Regions from separate parts of the Duganella caerulea genome, predicted to be linked through region 2. Evidence: predicted binding sites of a transcription regulator. Region 2 holds the regulator's gene; the other holds the start of a gene.
What was found. The regulator LexA, encoded in region 2, represses DNA repair genes until DNA is damaged. The targets are predictions, from matches to a motif close to ACTGTATNNNNATACAGT.
Positions count from the first base shown of each region.

Region 1: the regulator LexA is predicted to act here: its motif matches at 2,082-2,099, upstream of ACUJB0_RS15765 (DNA topoisomerase IV subunit B).

Region 1 covers NZ_BPWJ01000004.1:651,507-654,918, reverse strand. The annotation lists gene parC (DNA topoisomerase IV subunit A) at 1-45, opposite strand, end outside; gene ACUJB0_RS15765 (DNA topoisomerase IV subunit B) at 59-2,056, opposite strand; gene ACUJB0_RS15760 (TorF family putative porin) at 2,273-3,034, shown strand; gene ACUJB0_RS15755 (hypothetical protein) at 3,077-3,412, opposite strand, start outside.
Region 2 covers NZ_BPWJ01000002.1:155,706-159,117, forward strand. The annotation lists gene ACUJB0_RS05505 (hypothetical protein) at 1-492, shown strand, start outside; gene ACUJB0_RS05510 (serine hydrolase domain-containing protein) at 564-1,679, shown strand; gene lexA (transcriptional repressor LexA) at 1,683-2,321, opposite strand; gene rpsF (30S ribosomal protein S6) at 2,533-2,919, shown strand; gene priB (primosomal replication protein N) at 2,938-3,243, shown strand; gene rpsR (30S ribosomal protein S18) at 3,259-3,412, shown strand, end outside.

The DNA.
Region 1 (3,412 bases), on a different contig from region 2:
GGCTTCAGGCGACGCCGGTTCGTCAAAGAGATTTGCTTGAGTCATAGTTCGGTTCTAATTAGATGTCTGCTTCGGCTTCGTTGCCGTGTTCTTCGATCCAGGCGCGGCGCGCGGCCGCTTCGCCTTTGCCCATCAGCATATTGAAGCGCGCGGCCGATTCGCCGTGGCCGTAGCCGCCCAGCGACACCGGCAGCAGCCGGCGGGTGTCCGGGTTCATCGTGGTTTCCCACAGCTGCTCGGCGTTCATCTCGCCCAGGCCCTTGAAGCGCGAGATCGACCAGGCGCCTTCCTTCAGGCCGTCCTTGCGCAGCTTGTCCTCGATCGCGGTCAGCTCGCCGGCGTCCAGCGCGTACAGCTTCTGGATCGGCTTCTTGCCGCGCGCCGGCGCGTCCACGCGGAACAGCGGCGGGCGGGCGATGCAGATGTTGCCGTTGGCGATGAGGCCGGGGAAGTGCCTGAAGAACAGCGTCAACAGCAGCACCTGGATGTGCGAGCCGTCCACGTCCGCGTCGGACAGGATGCAGATCTTGCCGTAGCGCAGACCGGACAGGTCGGGCGTGCTGTCGACGCCGTGCGGGTCGACCCCGATCGCCACCGAGATGTCGTGGATCTCGTTGTTGGCGAACAGGCGGTCCTTGTCGGTCTCCCACGAGTTGAGCACCTTGCCGCGCAGCGGCAGGATGGCCTGGAATTCCTTGTCGCGGCCCATCTTGGCCGAGCCGCCGGCCGAGTCGCCCTCGACCAGGAACAGCTCGGTGCGGGTGGCGTCCGACGATTCGCAGTCGGTCAGCTTGCCCGGCAGGACCGCCACGCCGGACGACTTCTTCTTCTCGACCTTCTGCAGCGAGCGCAGGCGCGACTGCGCCTGCTTGATGACCAGCTCGGCCAGCTTCTTGCCGTAGTCGACGTGGTGGTTCAGCCACAATTCCAGCGCCGGCTTGGAGAAGGTCGACACCAGCCGCACCGCGTCGCGCGAGTTCAGGCGCTCCTTGATCTGGCCCTGGAACTGCGGGTCCAGCACCTTGGCCGACAGCACGAACGAGACGCGCGCGAACACGTCCTCGGGCAGCAGCTTGACGCCCTTGGGCAGCAGCGAGTGCATCTCGACGAAGTTCTTGACCGCGCCGTACAGGCCGTCGCGCAGGCCCGATTCGTGGGTGCCGCCGTTGGGGGTGGGGATCAGGTTGACGTAGGATTCGCGCACCACGGCGCCCTGTTCGGTCCAGGCCACCACCCAGGCCGCGCCCTCGCCCTCGGCGAAGCCCTCGGCGTCCGGCGTGGCGAACTGCGCGCCCTCGAACAGCGGGATCAGGGTCTCGCCGTCGGTGGCCTGGGCCAGCGCCTCGGTCAGGTAGCCGCGCAGGCCGTCGTTGTACTGCCAGGTTTGCGATTCGCCGGTCTTGGCGTTGGTCAGCGTGACGGACACGCCCGGCAGCAGCACGGCCTTGGAGCGCAGCAGGCGCTGCAGCTCGGTCTGCGAGATGGCGGGGGAGTCGAAATACTTGGCGTCCGGCCAGGCGGTGACGCGGGTGCCGGACTTCTTGCCGTCGCGCGGGGCCACCACGGACGACAGCGGCTCGACCACGTCGCCGTGCTCGAAGGCCAGCTTGTGCAGGCCGGTGCCGTCGGGCTCCTTGCGCCAGACGGTGATCTCCAGCCGCTTGGACAGCGCGTTGGTGACCGACACGCCGACCCCGTGCAGGCCGCCCGAGAAGGCGTAGGCGCCGCCCGAGCCCTTGTCGAACTTGCCGCCCGCGTGCAGGCGGGTGAAGACGATTTCCACCGTCGGCACGCCCTCTTCCGGGTGCAGGCCGACCGGGATGCCGCGGCCGTCGTCTTCCACGGTGATGCTGCCGTCGGCGTTCTGCGTGACGATGATGTTTTTGCAATGTCCGCCCAGCGCCTCGTCCGAGGCATTGTCGATCACCTCCTGGATGATGTGCAGCGGATTCTCGGTGCGGGTGTACATGCCCGGGCGTTGCTTGACGGGTTCGAGCCCCTTGAGGACCCGGATGGATGCTTCGCTGTAGTCGGAAACTGGTTTTTTAGTGGCCATACGTGATCAAGCTGATAATTTCGATACTGGGTTTATGTACAGTTTTATGCGGACGTTTGCGTATTCTATCCTCAACCGGGCTGAATCGCGGCAAAAAAACCGCGCGGGGCAATTTATACACGATGTTTACAGGCCCGGCCCGCCTTTTTAGACCGTTTTTACGGGGGGGCCGATAAGCTGTTTGGTATCGAAACGACAGAAAGACGGGCTCCCAGCATGAAGAAATTGATATGCGCCGCGGCCGTTGCCGCCGCTTTTTTGGGCACGCAGGCGCGCGCGGAGGACGCTGCGCCGGCCGCCAAGGCGGACAACGAAACCAGCTTCAACGCGGCGGTGGTCAGCGACTACCGTTATCGCGGCATCTCGCAGACGCGCCTGAAACCGGCGCTGCAGGGCGGCTTTGACTACACGAATAATCCCACCGGCTTCTATGCCGGCACCTGGCTGTCGACCATCAAGTGGACCAAGGATGCCGGTGGTGGTGGCGATGTCGAGTGGGATGTCTACGGCGGCAGGCGCGGGCAGCTCGGCGCGGACCTGGCCTACGACGTGGGTGTGCTGGCCTATGTTTATCCTTCGAACGGACTGGCGCACGCCGGCGGTTTCGCCAACGCCGACACCACCGAGGTGTATGGGCAGCTGGGTTACGGCCCGGCGTATATCAAGTACTCGCATTCGGTGACCAACCTGTTTGGTTTCGTCGACAGCAAGAACAGCGGCTATGTGGACCTGGGCGCCAACCTCGAGGCGGGCGAGGGCTATACGGTTAATCTTCATGCCGGCCACCAGAACGTCAAGCATAACGGCGCGGCCAGCTACAGCGACTGGAAGATCGGCGCCACCAGGGACTTTGGCGTTGTGACCGGCGCGCTGGCGGTGATCGGCACCAACGCCGGCAGGACCGCCTACGCGTCGCCGGCCAACGGCAAGTTCCTCGGCAAGGCCGCGCTGCAGCTGACCATCAGCAAGGTGTTCTGACCGGGTGCGCGCCCCGATCATGGGCGTGTCGATAAAGCGTTTTCATTCGAAGGCGACGTCCTCCAGCCGGAAGCGGAACTTGCGGCGTTCGGGCTGCGTCCAGCCTTGGCCGGGCATGGCGTCGCGGGACGGGGTGGCCTGTTCGGCTTGCGCGGCTTGCGCGGGCGGGCAGGGCGCGGCTTGCGCGTGCGCCGGGATGGCTGGCGCGGCGGGCGCCTCGGGACGGGGGCGGGTGGCTTGGTTGGCGGCGGCCTGTTCGCGCCGCAGCCGGCTGGCGGTTTTGTAGAATTTGTCGCCGGGACGGCGGATGTACAAGTCGTTCCAGGCGTTGCGCACGCTCTCGGCGTGCAGCGCGGCGAACTGGTTGGGCGACAGCTC
Region 2 (3,412 bases):
AAGGCAGCATGGGTTCTGGCATTGACCGTGCTGTCGAGTAGCGCCTTCGCGGGCGACCAGGCCAGCCGCCAGGCGCGGCAGGCCGAGATCGAGTACTACACCAGCCACTACGACGGCGCCGACATCGCGCTGGCCCGTTTCAACTGCAAGGCGCCCAACATCCCGATGCGTCCGGCCACGGCCGGCGGACCGGCGCTCACGCAGGCGCTGGCCGCCTGGCATGACTGCTACGATCGATTCCTGGCCAACTACAACGCCGCGCTCCCGGTCGGCAAGAGCATCCCCGCCGACCTGGCCGACCTGATGACGGACGATGAGATGGGCGCCGCCCAAGCCTTGATGAGCCAGGTGTTCGTGCAAGTGGCGGACGAGGCCAAGCGCCAGGCTGACGCGGTCACCCTGGCGCAGAGCGCGTTGGAGGGCAGGCAAGGCGATCTCGCCCTGAGCGCGCGCGACCTGTCGCATCAGCCCGAGACCGCCGGCAAGCGCTAGCCGGCCGAATGGCGGAAATTGATGCAAGATTGTCTGTTCAATACATGCTGATGTTTGGTAGTCTGCGTGGCATGACTACACCATTCCGTTCGAAACAAATGCTGGCGCTGCTGGGCGGCGCATTCCTTGCCACTGTCGTCCACGCCGCACCGGCCAGCGACGCCGAACTGCTCGCCATGATGAAAACCCGCGTCGATATCGACCACGCCGGTACCGGCATGGTGGTCGGCATCATCGACGCCAAGGGCAGCCATGTGCTGGCCTACGGCAGCCTGAGCGAGGGCGGGGCGCCGGTCGATGCGGACACAGTCTACGAGATCGGCTCCATCACCAAGGTGTTCACCGCCACCATCCTCAGCGATATGGCCCTGCGTGGCGAAGTGAGCCTGGCCGATCCAGTGGCGCGCTACCTGCCGGCCGCCGCGGCGCCGCCGGCCTTCGGCGGACGGCAGATCACGCTGACCGACCTGTCGTCGCAAGTGTCCGGCATCCCCAGCATTCCGGGCAACATCGCGCCCAGGGACGAGAACAACCCCTTTGCCGACTACACGGTGCCGCAGTTGTACGAGTTCGTGCACGGCTACACGCCCACGCGCGCGGCGGGCGAACGCTACGAGTATTCGAATGCCGGCGTCGGCCTGCTGGGCCATGCGCTGACGCTGCGCGCTGGCGTGGACTACGAAACCCTGGTGCGCCAGCGCATCACCGGCCCGCTGGGCATGTCCAGCACGGCCATCGCGTTGACGCCGTCCATGCGCCAGCATCTGGCCACCGGCTACGACATGCCGGGCAGGGTGGCGGCCAACTGGGACATGCCGGCGCTGGCAGGCATGGGCGCGCTGCGCTCGTCGACGGCGGACATGCTGAAGTTTGTGGGAGCGAATATGGGACTGCGGAAGACGCCGCTGTACGGTGCGATGCAGGCGGCGCATCAACCGCGTCATACGGTCGAAGGCAAGCCTGAATTATCGGTGGGGCTGGGATGGCATGTGCTGGAGCAGCACGGCTCGCACATCGTCTGGCACAACGGCGGCACGGGCGGCTACCGCACCTACATCGGCTTCGACACCAGCACGCAGCGGGGCGTGGTGCTGATGTCGAACTCGCACATGGGCTCGGACGATATCGCCAGGCGCGCGCTCAATAGCGCGTTCCCGCTCATCGTGCCGAAGCCGATGTCGATGTAATACTTAGTGCCAGCTGCGCATCAGGCCGACCGCCAGGCCTTCCAGCGCGAACTCGTCGGCTTCGGGATCGACCTTGATGATCTTGAAGTCCGGGTTTTCCGGCAGCAGCTCGACGGTGGAGCCGGTCTTGCGATAGCGCTTGACCGTGACATCGTTGCCGATGCGGGCCACGACGATCTGGCCGTTCTTGGCGCTGTCCACCTTCTTGACCGCCAGCAGGTCGCCGTCCATGATGCCGGCGTCGCGCATCGACTCGCCGCGCACCTTCAGCAGGTAGTCCGGCTTGGAGGAGAACATGGCCGGATCGACGCTGTAGCTGGTCTCCAGGTTTTCCTGCGCCAGGATGGGCGAGCCGGCGGCCACGCGGCCGATCAGCGGCAGCGACATCATCAGCGACACCGGTACCTTGGGCGTGGCTGGCTCGGCATGCACGCCCAGCAGGCGGATGCCGCGCGAGGTGCCGGCGGCGATCTCGATCGCGCCCTTGCGCGCCAGCGCCTGCAAATGCTCCTCGGCCGCGTTGGCGGACTTGAAGCCCAGTTCATTGGCGATCTCGGCTCGGGTCGGCGGGAAGCCGGTGTTCTCGATGGCATCCTTGATCAGATTGAGAATTTGTTCCTGTCTTGCGGTGAGCTTGATCATAGAGTGCTTTAGGCCTGTGTATATAGACAGTCTGTATTTTTGTACAGTGTGAAGCGAAAAGCAAGGGAATTTGTTGCTTTGAGCGAAATAAATTCATGGAGCGGGCGGATTGTCTTTTGCCGGGAAAGCTGATATAGTCGCGGGCTTACCTCTTCCCACACCTGTCTTGACGCCAGGGTGGGCTATATTCACAGTCCTTAAGGGAGTTTGCATGCGTCACTATGAAATAGTATTTATCGTCCACCCGGACCAGAGCGAGCAAGTGCCCGCCATGATCGAGCGTTACAAAACCACCGTAACGACCCGCGGCGGCGCCGTGCACCGTGTTGAAGATTGGGGCCGTCGTCAGATGGCTTACTCGATCCAGAAACTGGCTAAAGCACACTACATCTGCCTGAACATCGAATGCGACAACGAGACCCTGGTCGAGCTGGAAACCGCCTTCAAATTCAATGATGCCGTGCTGCGTCACCTGACCGTCAAGATGAAGAAAGCGGAAACCGCTCCTTCGCCGATGATGAAGTCGGTACAACGTGAAGATGCGGCGAAATCGCATCGCACCGAAGCTCCAGCAGCCGCTGCTGCTCCTGCGGCCTAATTGTTACCGGGAACCGAGCTGAATCAGCTCCAGTTGATTGCCTTGATCGCCGAACGGGACGCCTTGCGCTACACCCCGGCCGGCATGCCGATCGTGAACGCTGTACTCCAGCACCGGTCGCAGCAGGTCGAGGCAGGCATCGCCCGATTGAGCGAGTTTGAAGTTGCCGCGGTTGCCGCGGGCGAGATTTCAGGCCGCTTCAGTCAGGCGCCACTGGCAGGCATGTATCAGTTCACCGGTTTCCTGAACAAGAAGAATCGCAATAGCAAAAGCCTGGTGTTTCACATCATTGATTTTAGTGCTGTCCCAGACAGCTCAATTTAGATACAGGAGCCTAAAATGGCATTCGGTAAAAAGTTCGACAAAAACAAGCTCAAGCTGAAAGAAAAGCGCAAGCAACAAAACCCACTGTTCAAGCGTAAGAAATTCTGCCGCTTCACCGCAGCAAACGTAGAACAAGTTGACTACAAAGACGTCGACACCCTGAAAGACT